2 regions of the Micromonospora sp. WMMD736 genome follow, and region 1 is predicted to be linked to the other one. Evidence: riboswitches for the same ligand, from Rfam matches in the RefSeq annotation. Region 1 holds a riboswitch; the other holds the start of a gene.
The links. Region 1 has a riboswitch for cobalamin ahead of ACN269_RS09040 (hypothetical protein). Riboswitches for the same ligand answer to the same signal wherever they lie in the genome.
Positions count from the first base shown of each region.

Region 2: another riboswitch for cobalamin. It lies ahead of ACN269_RS01050 (ribonucleoside-diphosphate reductase subunit alpha); the one in region 1 lies ahead of ACN269_RS09040 (hypothetical protein).

Region 1 covers NZ_JBMHMI010000001.1:2,148,215-2,155,618, forward strand. Annotated here, with positions in the region: gene ACN269_RS09030 (hypothetical protein) at 1-727, opposite strand, end outside; gene ACN269_RS09035 (prenyltransferase/squalene oxidase repeat-containing protein) at 724-3,444, opposite strand; cobalamin riboswitch at 3,539-3,654, opposite strand; cobalamin riboswitch at 3,722-3,844, shown strand; gene ACN269_RS09040 (hypothetical protein) at 3,949-5,382, shown strand; gene ACN269_RS09045 (cobalt transporter) at 5,458-6,219, opposite strand; gene ACN269_RS09050 (hypothetical protein) at 6,216-6,932, opposite strand; gene ACN269_RS09055 (ABC transporter substrate-binding protein) at 7,235-7,404, shown strand, end outside.
Region 2 covers NZ_JBMHMI010000001.1:288,789-296,192, reverse strand. Annotated here, with positions in the region: gene ACN269_RS01050 (ribonucleoside-diphosphate reductase subunit alpha) at 1-1,650, opposite strand, end outside; cobalamin riboswitch at 1,846-2,059, opposite strand; cobalamin riboswitch at 2,201-2,340, shown strand; gene ACN269_RS01045 (CbtB domain-containing protein) at 2,376-2,579, shown strand; gene ACN269_RS01040 (CbtA family protein) at 2,570-3,340, shown strand; gene ACN269_RS01035 (histidine phosphatase family protein) at 3,337-3,927, shown strand; gene ACN269_RS01030 (GH92 family glycosyl hydrolase) at 4,117-7,404, opposite strand, start outside.

The DNA.
Region 1 (7,404 bases):
CCGGAGGCGTCGGCGTACCGCCCATCGGCACCGACGCCGGCGCTCCGGTCGGTGGTGGGCCGGGCGGGGGTGGGCCGATGCCGGGGTCACCCGGTGCCGGCGGGTTGCCGGCGGCTGGTGGGTTCCCGCCGCCGGGCTGGGCCGGGGTGGGCGCACCTGCGGGCGGCGCGGTGGTGGCGGCGCCGATCGGCGTGCTGTTGCGGGCGCGGACGCTGTCCGGGCTGACCGTGGGCCGCCCCTGGGTTCCCCCGATGTCGGTCGCCCCGAAGATCCACAGGTCGACGCTGCCCGGCTTGGGCTTGTAGCTCATCGCGCCGAGCTGGCTGTAGACCCAGCTGTTCTGTCCCGGGTCGGCGTGCCAGTACGACCAGTACGCGCTGGCCGGTGGGGTGAGCGCGCACTTCTCGTCGGCCGGGGTGGGGTACTGCGTTCCGCCCTGGTGACCCGCGTAGCCGATGCGGCAGATGAACGCCGGGCCGTCGTGCTGCGTCCCGGTGGTGCGCCAGCCACCTTGGTTGAGTAGTTGGTAGCCGGTGGTCGGGGTGGTGCCGCAGGACCGCAGCAGCGGCCCGCCCCAGCGGCTGAAGTCGACAGCGAGGATTGCCCCGGACGAGGTGGTGCACTGCCCGATTGGCAGGGGCGCGGCCAGCGCCGGCGTGGGTGCCACCACCGGCGCGGCGACGATCGTCAGGGCCGCGATCGACCGGAACCACCGGCGGGTGGTCACGATTCACCGCCGTTGTCGGACACCGCGCGGCGACGGGCGGCGACCAGCAGCAGGACGCCACCGACCACGAGCACCAGCGCCAGCAGGGCGATGGTCACGATGGACACGCCGGTGCGGGGCAGGTTGCCCCACGAGTGCCCGCCGGGGCCCGTCGCCGACGGGGTCGCCACGGGTGTCGCCGTCGGCGAGGACGGCTGGCTGGCGCTCGGCGTGGGTGTGGGTGAGCCGGACGGGTCCGGACCCGGCGTGTCGTGCACGTCCCGCGCCAGGGCGGCGAATGAGATGCCGGTGGCGCCACCGACGACCTGGGTGGAGGCGCGGACGTCCGATCCCGCCTGGCCACCGGCCGCGACGGTGAACCCGCCGTCGTCGTTCTGCTGGGCCGCCAGGAACGCCAGCGCCTTGCCGATCTGACCCGCGTAGGTGGTGTCGCGCAGGGTGAGGCCCTGGATGGCGAGCGCGGTGGAGTTGGTGGAGTCGCCGGCCGCGCCGGGGAACCCGCCGTGCTCCTTTTGCGTCGAGGCGATCCAGGCGAGCGCCTTGTCGACGGCGGTGGCCGCCGCCGGGTCGTCGGCGAGCGCGGCCAGGGCCATCGCGGCCATCGCGGTGCTGTCGACGTCCCGGTCGGTGTCCGCCGCTGGGATGAGGCTGGGGAACGACCCGTCGGCGCGTTGCAATCCCTTGAGGAACTCGACCGGCTTGGCGGCGGCTTCGCCCTGTCCCGCGCGTAGTTGCGCGATGATGCCGAGCGACTGCCCGAAGACCGAGGTGGCGTACCGGTAGTTGCCTGCTCCGGCGCAGCCGGTCGATGCGTCGACCTTGGTGCAGGTGACGTCACCCAGCGCGGCGATCAGGTCGTGTCCGCCGAAGGTCCGTGGGTCGTAGCCGGTGACCTGGGCCAGCAACGCGACCTTGCCGATCGCGCCGCCGACGGCGTAGTCGGTGCCGACGCCCAACCACATGTCGACGGTGAAGCCGTTGTCGCCGACCGCGCCGCCGCCGCGAAGGAACTCGACGATCGCCCGCAGCTTCGCGTCGTCCCCGCCGGTGGCGGCCAGGGCGTACGCGCCGTCGATGCTCAACCCGAAGTCGGGGAAGCCGGGAAACGACTCGTAGTACTGGCCGTCGATCAGGTTGGCCGGCGCGACGAGGTAGGACACTCCCTTGGCCAGATCCGGCCGGGGCCCGGCCGGTGGTGGCCCGCCCAGGCGGTGGGTCAGCGCGGCGAGGTTCGTGCCGGCGAGCGCGAGCGCCGCCGCGGCGGTGGCGGCCAGGTCGGCGTCCGGGTTGCTCGGGTCGGGGCTGAGCCCGCCGCCGGTGGCGATCCGGCCGACCAGGAAACCGGTGGCGGCGGCGGCCCGATCGGTGATGCCCAGCACGGCGAGGGCCTGCGCGGCGTGTCCGGTCGAGTAGGTGTCGGTCAACCCGGCGCCGGTGTAGGGCTGGTAACCGCCGTCGGTTTCCTGCGCCCCGGTCAGGAACGTCTTGGCCGAGCCCAGCGCCTCGTCCTGTCCGCCGAGGGCGTGCAGCGCGAGGACAGCCAGGGTCGTGGCGGCGATGTCCGGGTCGCAGAACTCGCCCGGGGCGAGCCACAGGCCACCGAAGGCGCCGCTCGCGCACTGCTGCTCGGTCAGCCGGGCGACGGTCGCGGTGGGCGGGGTGATGCCGGCGCGCTTGAGCGCGAGCAGCGCTGTTGCGTGGGTCATCGGTCCGGTCGATCCGGCGAAGTCACCGGCGGCGGCGCATCCGGCGTCGATGTCGGTCGCGGTGCACACCCGGTCGGTGAGCGTGGCGATCAGGTCCCGGCCGCCGAACGCGCGCGGGTCGCCTCCGGTGATCGTGGCCAGCAGGGCGAGGTTGGCGACGTTAGCGGTGTTCGGCACGGCGGTGTCGCCGTTCGGGAAGATCGCGGCATCGACGTGCGCCCGCAGGTAGTCGACGACCTTGGTGAGGGTTTGGTCCTGCCCACCGGTCCCGGCCAGGGCGGTGGCGACAGCGATGGTCCGGTAGTAGTTGACGAAACCGTTGTCCACGTGGTCGCCGTCGACGAGCTGCCCCACCAGGTAACTCGCCACCGCCTTGACCTGCGCTTCCGTCGGTCGCGTCGGCACGGGCGTCGAGGTCGGGGTCGCCGTCGGAGTCGCAGTGGCGGTCGGAGTCGGGCCGCTCGCGCGTACCGACGCGGGGGTGAAGGTGGGCACCCCGGTGCTGCCGCCGATGTCGGTGCCGCCGAAGACCCACGCCTCGACCTCACCCGGGCCCGGCCGCTGGGACATCGCGCCGAGTGGACTGTAGGTCCAGTGGTCCTGCCCGGCCGGGGCAATCCAGTAGGACCAGTAGGCAGTGGCCGGCGGCGTCAACTCGCACGCCTCGTCAGCCGGCGTCGGGTGCTCGGCACCGGCGTCGAAGGCGGGAGACCCAATCCGGCAGATGAAGCCGGGGCCGTCGTGGGCGGTGCCGGCGGTGGTGAAGCCCGCCTCGTGCAGCAGGTCCAGTCCGGTGGTCGGGGTGGCGTCGCAGCCCCGCAGCAGCGGCCCACCCCATGCGCCGAAGTCGACAGCGACGATCGCGCCCTGCGTTGGGGTGCAGGACTCCAGCGGGTCGGCGAGCGCGGCGCGGGTCGGCACCACCAGCGCCACCGCGCCGAGCACCGCTGCGGCGACGGCCGCCAACCACGCTGCGGGAACACGCGACGTTCGACTGACCAGTGGGGACATGGCGACTCTCTCGGGGGCTAGCGGCGCAGGCGCGGACGCGGACCCCGAGGACAAACCCCGGAAACCTGGCTCCGCGCCGTGTACCTCGACGGCGCTGCGGTGCACTATCCAGCCAGGTAATCCGACTCGTCCCGATATCGGGACCTACGGCTGCGGGCCAGCGCCGGACTTTGACCGGCTTCCCCTGACTGCTGGATCGCGGCCATCGGACCACAACCGCCACCACCGCGTCAACGCGAGGACGTGTCATGTACCTAACAGCGCGCGGTAGCGGTCTCCTCCCATACGGTGACCGCGTCATCGCGTGGGGGAACCCGGTGGGAATCCGGGGCTGACGCGCAACGGTGAGGACGGTTCGCCCGTCCCGAGCCCGACTACCTACGTGGTGACGCAGCACCTGCGGTATCCGTCCCACGCGTCCTGCGGCCGGCCCGCCCCGCTCCCGCCGGCGCGCGCCGGGCTCCGGGTCGAGGCAGCCGTGCCCCGTACCCCCAAGGAGACCCGATGTCCTCGCGCTTTTCACCCGGCAGCCGCCGCAGACGCCTCGCGGCCGTTCCCGCCGCCGCGCTGATCGCCACGGTCCTGGCGGTCGCGGGAGGCGCCGCACCGGCCGCCGCGACCTCGACCGCCGCGCAGATCGCCACCGCCAAGACCAACGGCGTCGCCTACCTGCGGACCCTGCAGGCTGCCGACGGGAGCTACGCCAGCGGCGGGTTGTCGAACGAGTGGGCGTTCAGCGCGTTCGCGCCCGCCGGCGTCGCGGCGGTGGACGTCTACCCCTCCGGCGACACGACCAAGAACGCCCGCACCGTCTACCGCAACCAGCTCTCGGCCTCGTCCTGGCCGAGCAGCACGCCGGTGGTCACCGACTACGAGCGTGGGGTCCTGAACGCCTACGCCGCCGGCATCGATCCCGCCCGGGTCTCCCCCACCCGTAACCTGATTGCCGACACCATCGCCTACTGGCAGACCGGCTCGGCCGGCTACTACGGCCCGCCGGCGAACTTCAATGGCACCGTCTTCGGCACTCTCGCCCTGGCCGGCGCGAAGACCCAGGCCGGCGCCGCCCGCGTGCCGCAGGCACTGCTCGACCTTTCGATCACCCGGATCCGCAACAACCAGCACAACGACGGCGGTTGGACGTTCACCCAGGCCGAGGGCGACCCCACCCAACTCGCCGCGACCAGTGACATCGACATGACCGGCGCGGCGATGGCCGCGCTCTGCGCCGCCGGGGTCCCCAACACCGACACCGACGTGCTGCAGGCGAAGAACTTCCTGAAGGGCAAGCTCGTCAACGCCTCGGGCGCGTTCAGCTCGATGTTCGGCGTCAACACCGACTCCAACGCCTGGGCCGTCTCCGGGCTCAACGCCTGCGGCATCCCCAGCCAGGGCACCGACTTCACCACCACCGCCGGCAAGACCCCGATCGACTTCCTGCGCGCGCAGCAGTTGACCGGCGGCGGATTCAAGTACCTGCCCACCAACACCACCCCGTCGGCGTACGCCTCCATCGACGCGGTGCGCGCCCTCGCCGGCGCGGGCTACACCGCCGCTCCCCCGACCCCGGTCACCGTCGGCGCGCCCACCTGGGTCGCGGCGAGCGGATTCACCGCTGGCACCGCCACCAAGCTCGCCGTGATCATCGACAACGGCAGCGGCAGCATCAAGCCGTGCGCGGTCGCGCTGACCCCGAGCGCCGCCACCACCACCCTCGGTGCCGTCCTGGACGCGGCCGTCGGCGCGGCCACCCCGAGTGGCTGCGTCACGGCCCTGAACCCCACCAGCGGCACCGGCACCATCAGCTCGATCAACGGCCTGGCCAACAGCGGCTCCTCCACCTGGAAGGTCACCCGCGACGGCGGCACCCCGGCCAGCGCGACCCGCGGCACGACCGTGACCGTCGGCGACACCATCTACCTGCGCTACGGCGTCTGACAGCCGGATAATCGGATGGTCAGCGGCGGCCGAGCAGCCGCTGACCATCCGACGGCTGATCCGCCCGCTGCCGCTTCAGGTGAGGGTGACGAGGTGGATCGCGGCGACCGTGACGAGGCCCGCGCCGAAGAGCGTGATGCCACTGGCGGCGAGCACAGGCGCCACCCGCGCGGCCAGACCGAGGACGGCGCGGGACTGTGCGCCCCGGTTGATGAGTGAGCTTCCGGCGACCGCGAGGACCCCGACGCCGAAGAGCACGACGGCCATGCCGAGGCCGAAGGTCAGGACCAGCAGCAGGGCGAAGCCAGCGCGACCGATGAACAGCCCGGTCGCCAGCACGAGGAACGCGGCAGGAGACGGGGTCAGCCCGCCGGAGATGCCGAGCAGGACCAGCCCGGGACGCTTCCCATGCTCGTGGCTGTGGCTGTGGCTGTGGCTGTGTGAGTGATTGTGGCCAGCGTTGTGCAGGTGTCGGCGCACCATCCACAGACCGGTGGCCAGGACGATCACACCCGCGCCGAGTTGCAGCCAGCTCGTGAGTTCCTGCATCCGGATCACCTCGGACAGGGACAGGAACGTCCACGCCACGCCGATCACCAGCACGGAGAGCGTGTGCATGACGGCCACCGACCCGCCCAGCCAGGCGGCGTCCCGGATCCGGCCGCGCGAGCCGGCGAGGTAGGCGGCGGCCAGGCTCTTACCGTGCCCCGGGGCCACGGCGTGACCCGCACCGGCGGCGAACGCGAGCACGAACGCGATCGGGGGTACGCCCGGTGAATGGATGAGGTCCTGCATCTGGTCTGTAAGGGACGCGGACAAAGCTGCGCTCGCGGTCATGCCAGGACCCTGCGTCGCCGCACCCGCCGCACCACCAACGGGACCCCGACCGCGACCAGCAGCACCGCGGCGATGACGCCGGCGAGTTGGACGGCCGCGCTGCGGCCACGGCTGGTGCTGCCGGCGGCCGGCGCGCGGCTGGTGAGGCTCCAGTCGTGGGTTTCCTCGCCCGAGCCGTACACCGCGCGTTGCCCCCCGGGGCCGGTGGCCATGGCCCGGTAGGCGGGGTTGAGGTCGGTCAGCATCCGCACCGCGACGGTGACCGAACCAACCGGCCCCGGGCAGGTGTAGTCGATCGTCGCACCGATCCGCGCCAGTGCCCTCAGCGGCGCGACACTGCCGAGGCAGGGGCGCGCCCCGTCGGCCACGGTGATCTGCTTGAGCAGGTACGCGGGGAACTGCTCGGACGACGCGATCACGGCCGGGTCGGTCGCCCGGTAGTCGACAGCGCCGTCGAGCAGGACGCGGTCGGCCGGTAGCAACCCGAGCGAGACTCCGAGCAGGGTGAGGTCGTCGGGTCCGCCGACACGCCACCGCACCCGCACGACGTCGTTCCGCTGCTCGTCGGGGGCGATGGACACGGTCTGCGGGTCACCGAAGGGGTGCGCCGCCGCCGGGGACGGTAGGACCAGGACGGCCGCGGTGGTGCAGAGGGCCGCCAGCGGAGTTACCGTCGCCGCGTTTCGTCGTCGCCGACGTGCGTGCAGGGACACGTGGTGCTCCAGGATTGCGATGACACATTCGCGGCAACCCTGCTCAACCTCGGGAAACGCGCACGTCCGGGCCGGTGTGGGGCACGAGACGAGGACATGAACAGTCCGTTGATCAACTCATCGGTCCGTCGGGATGCCCGGGCGGCGACACGCGCCCGGTGATGGGTTCGGCGGCCACTCCCGGAACCATGATGCACTCGATTGGCAATTGCCATGGTGTGGCAACTGTGCCAACGTGATCAATAACCGCGGCGGCTGCACCCGCACGCCCGCACCCGTTCCCCACACCACAGGAGCGTGTAGTGACCCGGATCCGACCGGCCTTCCGACGTCTCGTGGCGTCGACCGCAGCGGCCGGAATGCTCGTCCTCGCCGGCTGCTCGGCCCCGACCAACCCGGACAGCTCAGCCGGTGGCGCGACCCTGGTCGTGGCCACCTCCGACGAGCCCGACGCACTGAACCCGGTGCTCAA
Region 2 (7,404 bases), 1.9 Mb from region 1:
GTACGTCGGGTGGGCGCCGAACTCCCGCGCCAGGTCGGCGGAGGTCTCCAGGGCGGTCAGGTACAGCTCCTCGCTGATCCGGGTGGACAGCTCCCGCGCGGCCGGCGCGTCGAACGGCAGCCGCAGCGCGAAGAACACGTCCTGCAACCCCATCAGCCCGAGCCCGACCGGCCGCCAACGAGGGTTGCTCGCCGCCGCCTGCGGGGTCGGGTAGTAGTTGATGTCGATGACCCGGTCGAGGAAGGTCACCGCCGTCCGGACCGTGGCGCGCAGTCGTTCCCAGTCGATGCCGTCGTCGGTCAGGTGGGCGGCGACGTTCACCGAGCCGAGGTTGCACACGGCGGTCTCGTCGTCGCTGGACACCTCGATGATCTCGGTGCAGAGGTTGGAGAGGTGGACCACGTTGCCCGGCTCGGCCGTCTGGTTGCAGAGCCGGTTGGCCGCGTCCTTGAAGGTCATCCAGCCGTTGCCGGTCTGGGCCAGGGCCCGCATCATCTTCCCGTACAGCTCGCGGGCGGGCAGCTGCCGCACGTAGCGGCCCTGCTCCTCGGCGGCCCGGTACGCGGCGTCGAACCGCTCCCCCCACAGGTCCGGCAGTTCGGGCACCTCGTCGGGGTCGAACAGCGACCACATCTCGTCGGCCTCGACCCGGCGCATGAACTCGTCCGGGATCCAGTTGGCCAGGTTGAGGTTGTGGGTACGCCGGGCGTCCTCGCCCGTGTTGTCCCGGAGCTGGAGGAACTCCTCGATGTCCGGGTGCCACGGCTCCAGGTAGACGCAGGCCGCACCCTTGCGCCGGCCGCCCTGGTTGACCGCCGCGACGCTCGCGTCCAACGTGCGCAGCCACGGCACGATCCCGTTGGACTGCCCGTTCGTACCCCGGATCAGCGCGCCGCGGGACCGGACCCGGGAGAACGCGATGCCGATGCCACCGGCGAACTTGGACAGGTTGGCGACCTGGGCGTAGCGCGCGTAGATCGAGTCCAGTTCGTCGCGCGGCGAGTCCACGAGATAGCACGAGGACATCTGGGTGTGTCGGGTGCCGGAGTTGAACAGGGTCGGTGAGCTGGGCAGATAGGCGAGGCTGGACATCAGCCGGTAGAAGTCGACCGCCTCGTCCGGCGTACGGGACAGGCCGCAGGCCACCCGCAGCAGCCAGTACTGCGGGGTCTCCAGCACCAGCCGGGTGGTGGGGTGACGCAGCAGGTACCGGTCGTAGACGGTGCGCAGGCCGAAGTACTCGAAGCGGCGGTCGCCGTCGGCGTCGACGGCGTTGTCGAACGTCTCCGCGTGCGCGGCGACGAACGCGGCGGTCTCGTCGCCGATCAGACCCTCGGCGTGGCCGGCCCGGATCGCCGCGCTGAACGAGGTGATGCCCTGACGCCGCACCTCCTTGTCGACGTAGCCGGCCAACAGCCGCGCGGCCAGGCGCGAGTACTGCGGCTCCGTGCCGATCATCTCGGCCGCCGTCTGGATGGACAGCCGGTCCAGCTCGGCCGTCGTCGCGCCGTCGTAGAGGCCGCTGATCGTACGGGTGGCCACCCGCATCGGGTCGACGTCGGTCAGGTCGTCGGCCCACCGCTCGACCGCCCGGACGATCTTGTTCACGTCCACGGCCTCGGTGCCGCCGTCGCGCTTGCGCACCTGCATCGGGGTCCGCCGCACGGCCTCACCGCTGACCGGGACCACCTCGGTGACTGTCACCACTCACTCCTCGGGAGTTCGAGACCTCAAGGGCCCTCGGACGCGAGGAGGCGGAGACCATCGGACGCCAAGCCCGCGCGGGCATGGGTCAGGTGGCGTCAGCCGTACCACGCGGCCTCGGACCGCCGCGCACCCGAGGTTCGGGTACGCGGCGCGCTGGCAGGTCTTCGGACTCGCGGGCGCGACCGGGCCTGCCCGGTCACCTACTGGCCGTCGCTTCCCAGGCCGATGGCCCAGTGCTGATGACGGCGGTCGTTCCCACTCACCGCTGCGGGACAGTCCCGGATTTCCACCGGGTTCCCTCTTGCCTCGACCAGTCACCAGGATTGGCCGAACCAGCTGCGGTCGACACCATATATAGGGGCGGGCACGTTTGTCACACCCCACATGTCGGTCTCGGGCGTGTCGCGGTCGACGTGACGGTCCTCGTCGATCGACCCGGGCCGGGTGGCGGGCGGCGGCACCCCGACAGTCGTCGTCGGCTTGACCGAGCGGAACCGGCACCGATACGGTCGACCCACTATCTGCGGCGACGCGAGGGAAGCCGGTGAGAATCCGGCGCGGTCGCGCCACTGTGAGCGGCCCCCAGCCCGGGGGTCGCGAGCCAGGACGCTCGGTCGTCCGCAGCCTTGCGATGGGGACGCGTCATCCCCGAGGAGGTTCGTTCACGCATGTCCAGCTCCACGTCCAGCCAGCCGCTGGCGCACCCCGCTGTCCCGATCCGTCTCCTGTGGACGGTCCTGGCCACCGTCGCCGTGCTCGCCCTGCTGGCCTACCTCGTCGCCTTCGACCAGGGGGCGGTCTCGCGCAGCGGGATGTACCTGCACGAGCTGATGCACGACGGCCGGCACCTGCTCGGTGTCCCGTGCCACTGAGCGGCACCGGAACCGCACCCACGTTCGTCACGGTCCTGCTGCGCGGGCTGCTCGCCGGCCTGGTGGCCGGCCTGCTCGCCGGGACGTTCGCCTACGTCGTCGGCGAACCACACGTCGAGGCGGCCATCGCCATCGAGGAGGCGGCCACGCACGCCGGGCCTACCGCCGACGGGCACCAGCACGGCGAGGAGGCCCTGATCGGCCGGGACGGCCAGCGCGGCGGCCTCTTCCTGGCCACCGGCCTGTTCGGTGTCGCCATGGGCGGCCTGTTGGCCAGCGCGTACGTCCTGCTGGCCCGTAGGCGGCAGACCGCCGACGACGGACGGTCCGGGCTGTTGCTCGCCGGCGGCGCGCTGCTCGGCGCGGTGCTCGTGCCGTTCCTCAAGTACCCGCCGAATCCGCCGGCCGTCGGCGACCCCGCCACCATCGACCAGCGCACGGTCACCTACCTGCTGATGGTGGTGCTCGGCCTGGTCGCGGTCTGGTCCGGTTCGCTGGGCTACCGGTCGGTGAGTGAACACGCGCCCGTGTGGCTGCGGGCCAGCGCCGCGGTCGGCGGCTTCCTGCTGGTCACCGTCGTGTCCTATGTGGTGCTGCCGTCGTTCCAGGAGGTCCCCGCCGACTTCCCCGCGACACTGCTGTGGAACTTCCGACTCGCCTCACTCGGCACCCAGACGGTGCTGTGGACCGGGATCGGCCTGCTCTTCGCCGCCCTGATGCACCGCCAGCGCGCGGCCGCCGACGCACCACTGGCCGGGTGAGCGCCACCAGCCTGCGGCTGGTCGCCCACGGTCACACCGCCGCCCTGCGGCAGGCCCGGTTCGGCGGAGACGACGGTCTGGACGAGGGCGGCCGACGTGCCGCCCTCGCCCTGTCCCCCGCCCTGCCTTGCCGGCGTCCGCCCGACGCCTGCCTGTCCAGCCCGGAGACGGCGGCCGTCGAGACCGCCGAGGTTCTCGGCCTCGCGCCCAGCGTCGAGGCAGGCCTGGCCGACTGCGATTACGGCGACTGGTCCGGCCGGGCCCTGGCCGAGATCGCGGCGGAACGGCCCGACGCGCTGCGCGAGTGGCTGTCCGATCCGGACGCCGCGCCGCACGGTGGTGAGTCGATCGTCGCCGTGCGCCGGCGCGTCGGTCGGTGGCTGGACGCGCAGCGCGGCGGCGGCCGACGGGTCACCGCCGTCACCCACCCGCTCGTGATCCGGGTCGCGCTCGTGCACGCCCTGGATCTGCCGTTGGCGACGTACCGGCTGTTCGACGTCGCGCCGCTGGCGGTCGTCCGGCTCACTGGCCACGGCCCACACTGGCAGCTCCGCCTGGACGCGGCACCAGCACCGGCGGAGGGGTGACGAGGGTCTACCACGACCCCTGTCGAGCTGCCCCAGATTCGGGGCAGCGAGGTCGGCTGGCAGGAGCGGCGATCGGTCGGGCGAGGCGAGCGGTCCCGCGACCCGCCGTTCGGGGCCGGGATCGGCGGACCCGCAACGGATGTCGGGCGGGCCGTGGAGTACGGCCCGCCCGACTGATGTGCTTCCGGCCTACTTCGTAGCGGTGATCGTGAACGGTCGGGACACCGTCGCCTTCGACCGGGACCCGGCCAGCGTCACGCTGGTGACTCCGGGCTCCATCGAATCCGGGACGCCGACGGTCCCACCGGCGACGATGCCGTCACCGTTCGCGCGCACCGTGCCGACCCGACGGCCGTCGCCGAGGCTGACCGTGATCGTCTCGTTCGGCGCGAAGCCGGTGCCGTCGACGGTGATCGCCGTGCCGCGCGGCGCGGTCGGCGTGGGCAACGACAGGCGCGGCTGGTAGGCCGGCTCCGCCGAACCCACGATCACCTGCACGGTCGCCGTCGCCGGGTTCGCCGAGGACGCGCCGGTGGCGCGGACGGCGTACCGACCCGGTGGCGTGTCCCCGGGGGTCGCGACGGTCGCACGGACCGTGCCCGTCGCGGACGCCGGGACCGTCACCTCGCGGGTCGTGCCGGCCGCGAGGCCCACCGTCACCCGCTCGCCGGCGGCGAACCCACTGCCGACGACCGTGACCGCGTCGCCAGCGGCGACCGACTGCGCGCCGGACACCGCGAGGGTGGTGGCCGCCCCAGCCGGCCGGACCGTCACGGTGAAGGTAGCGGTGCTGCTGGACACCGTGTCCCACACGGTGACGCGCACCGGGTAGGTGCCCACAGCGGCGTAGGTGTGCCGACCACTGAGCGCGCCGTCCGCGCCGACCGTGGCGTCGTCCGGAACCGTGCCGTCGCCCCACTGCACGCGGGCCCGGTAGCCGGTGGTGTCGGGGACACCGCCGGTCACCGACCCGAGGTCCGCCGTGAGAACCTGCCCGACGTCGACGCTCTGGTCGCCCGGGGCGGTGGTCACCAGGGCAGCAGCCGGAGTGCCGTCGTCGGCCACGGCGAACACGTGGATCCGGCCCGCCGAGCGCGGGTCGCCGGTCTGCGTCGGCAGGGTCACCGACACCAGCGTCTTGCCCGCCGGGATCTGGTACGGCGTGGTGGCGAACAGGAACGGCTGGGCACCGTCGCGGCTCGTGCCACTGAGCCGGTACGCGGACTTCGCGACCACGACGTTGCCGTACGACGGCGTGCCGTTGGCGTTGCCGCCCAGCGTCCAGTCACTGAACCGGATCGGAACGCTGTCGGTGCTGCCGTCGCTGAAGGTCACCGTTCCGGTGGTGTCCTGGTTGCCCTGCGTACCGGCGCCGATGAACGAGATGTTCCGGGCGTCGTCCGGCAGGCGCAGGGCGATCGTCGCGCCGTTACCGGTGGCGTTGTCCGGCTGCCCGGCCGGGACCTGCGGCAGGGTGAAGCCCAGCGCGGTGCCCGGCACCTGGTGCCGCTGCCCCTGGGTCACACCGGCCGCCGCCAGCGCGGCCCGCGAGTAGGCCCACGACTTCGCGTCACAGTCCGCCGCCAGGGTGCCCTCGTCGCCGACGCAGACCGTGTCGAACGCCGCGGTGAGGCTGGACTTCGCCGCGTACGCGACGTCGACGCCGACCGTCACCGAGCCCTGACCGGCGCCGTCGGTCACCGTGACGCTCGCCTGGTGGTAACCGGGCGTGGCGTAGGTGTGCTCGCCGCTGACCCGGTAGACCTCCCGGGAACTCAGCGTCAGGGTGCCCTCGGTGGCCGGTGAACCGTCGCCCCAGTCGATCGTGGCGCGGTAGTCGTCGGCGACGCCACCGGTGACCGTGGCCAGGGCCAGCGTGGCGGGCGCGCCGGAGCGGGCGTGCACGTCGTCGGTGGCGGTCACCGTGATGTCGCCGCCGCCCAGGTCGAGGTCGCCGCCGGCGAGCAGTTCGATCTCGGCCAGGTTCGGCTGCGCCGCGCCGACGGTCTTCGTCACGACCAGGCGGAACTGGGAGTACCGCCCGGGCTTGTCGATCCGGAACGGCCGGGTCTGGTTGCGCCAGCGGAACACCTCACCCGTCCGCGAGTCCAGGGTGTTCCAGGTGAGGCCGTCGGTGGAACCCTGCAACCGCCAGTCGGCCGGGTCACCCGCGGCCGCGCCGGAGGTGATGGTGTAGTACGTCGGCTGCTGCCGGCCGCCACGGGTCGTCCAGCCGATCTGCGGGGTACCCGACGACGCGGTCAACTGGGTGGTGGACGAGTCGTCGAAGAGCGTCGACGCGTCCTGACCCGTACCGATGGTGGCGGTGCCCAGGCCCGGCCCCGTGACGTCCTGCAACGGCTGCGGTACCGCGTTGCCCTTGGTCAGCGACGGGGGCGCGGCGTCCGGACCGGTGCCCCACGAGGACGGGTTCGGTCCCATCTGGAAGTCGATCGTGCCGCCCTTGGCGAGCGCGGACACGTCGACGGAGACGGTGCGTTGCTTCTTGCCGTTGACCTTCACGCTCTGCACGTACACGTTGCGGTTGTCGTTGTTCGCGGCGTTGACCACGATGTCGCCGGTCGGGCGGTGCACGGTCATCCGGGTGAACTGCGGCGAGCCGATCGCCCAGTGGGTCGAGCCCGCCTGCAACGGGTAGATGCCCAGCGAGCTGAGCACGTACCAGGCCGACATCTCGCCGTTGTCCTCGTCGCCCAGGTAGCCCTGGCCGATCTCGCTGCCCACGTAGAGACGCCGCAGGATCTCGCGCACCGCCGCCTGCGTCTTGGCGGGAGCACCGGCGACGTCGTACAGGTACGGGATGTGGTGCGACGGCTGGTTGCTCATGCCGAGCTGGCCCATCCGCACCGCGCGGGCCTCGACCATCTCGTGGATGATGCCGCCGTAGCCGCCGGGACGGTCGGCGTTCTCGGGCGTGGCGAAGAAGGTGTCGAGCTTGTCGCGCAACGCCTGCTGCCCGCCGTACAGGTTGATCAGGCCCCGGGGGTCCTGCTGCGCGGTGAACGCGAAGTTCCAGCCGTTGGTCTCGGTGTACACGCCACCCCAGTCCAGCGGGTCACCGGCGAGGAACGTGCCGGACGCGTCGCGGCCCTGGAAGAGCTTCGTCGTGGGGTCGAAGAGGTGGACGTAGTTGCGGGCCCGCTCCAGGAAGTACCGGGACTCCTCCTTGAGCTGGTCGCGCCGGGACTTCGGCGTCGCCGGGTCCTTGCCCAGCGCGGCGGCCATGTTGCCGATGCCGTAGTCGTTGATGTAGCCCTCCAGCGCCCACGACACCGACTCGCCGGTCGAGGTCGGCGTGTAGCCGAGGAACAGCGACGTCTCGATGCCCTTGCGGCCGACCGCGCCGCGCCCGGAGGCGACCGTCGCGTCCTTGACGGCCGCGTCGTACGCCGCCAGCGGATCGGGCAGCTTGACCCCGGTGAGGTACGCCTGCGCCAGGGCCACGTTCGCGCTGGT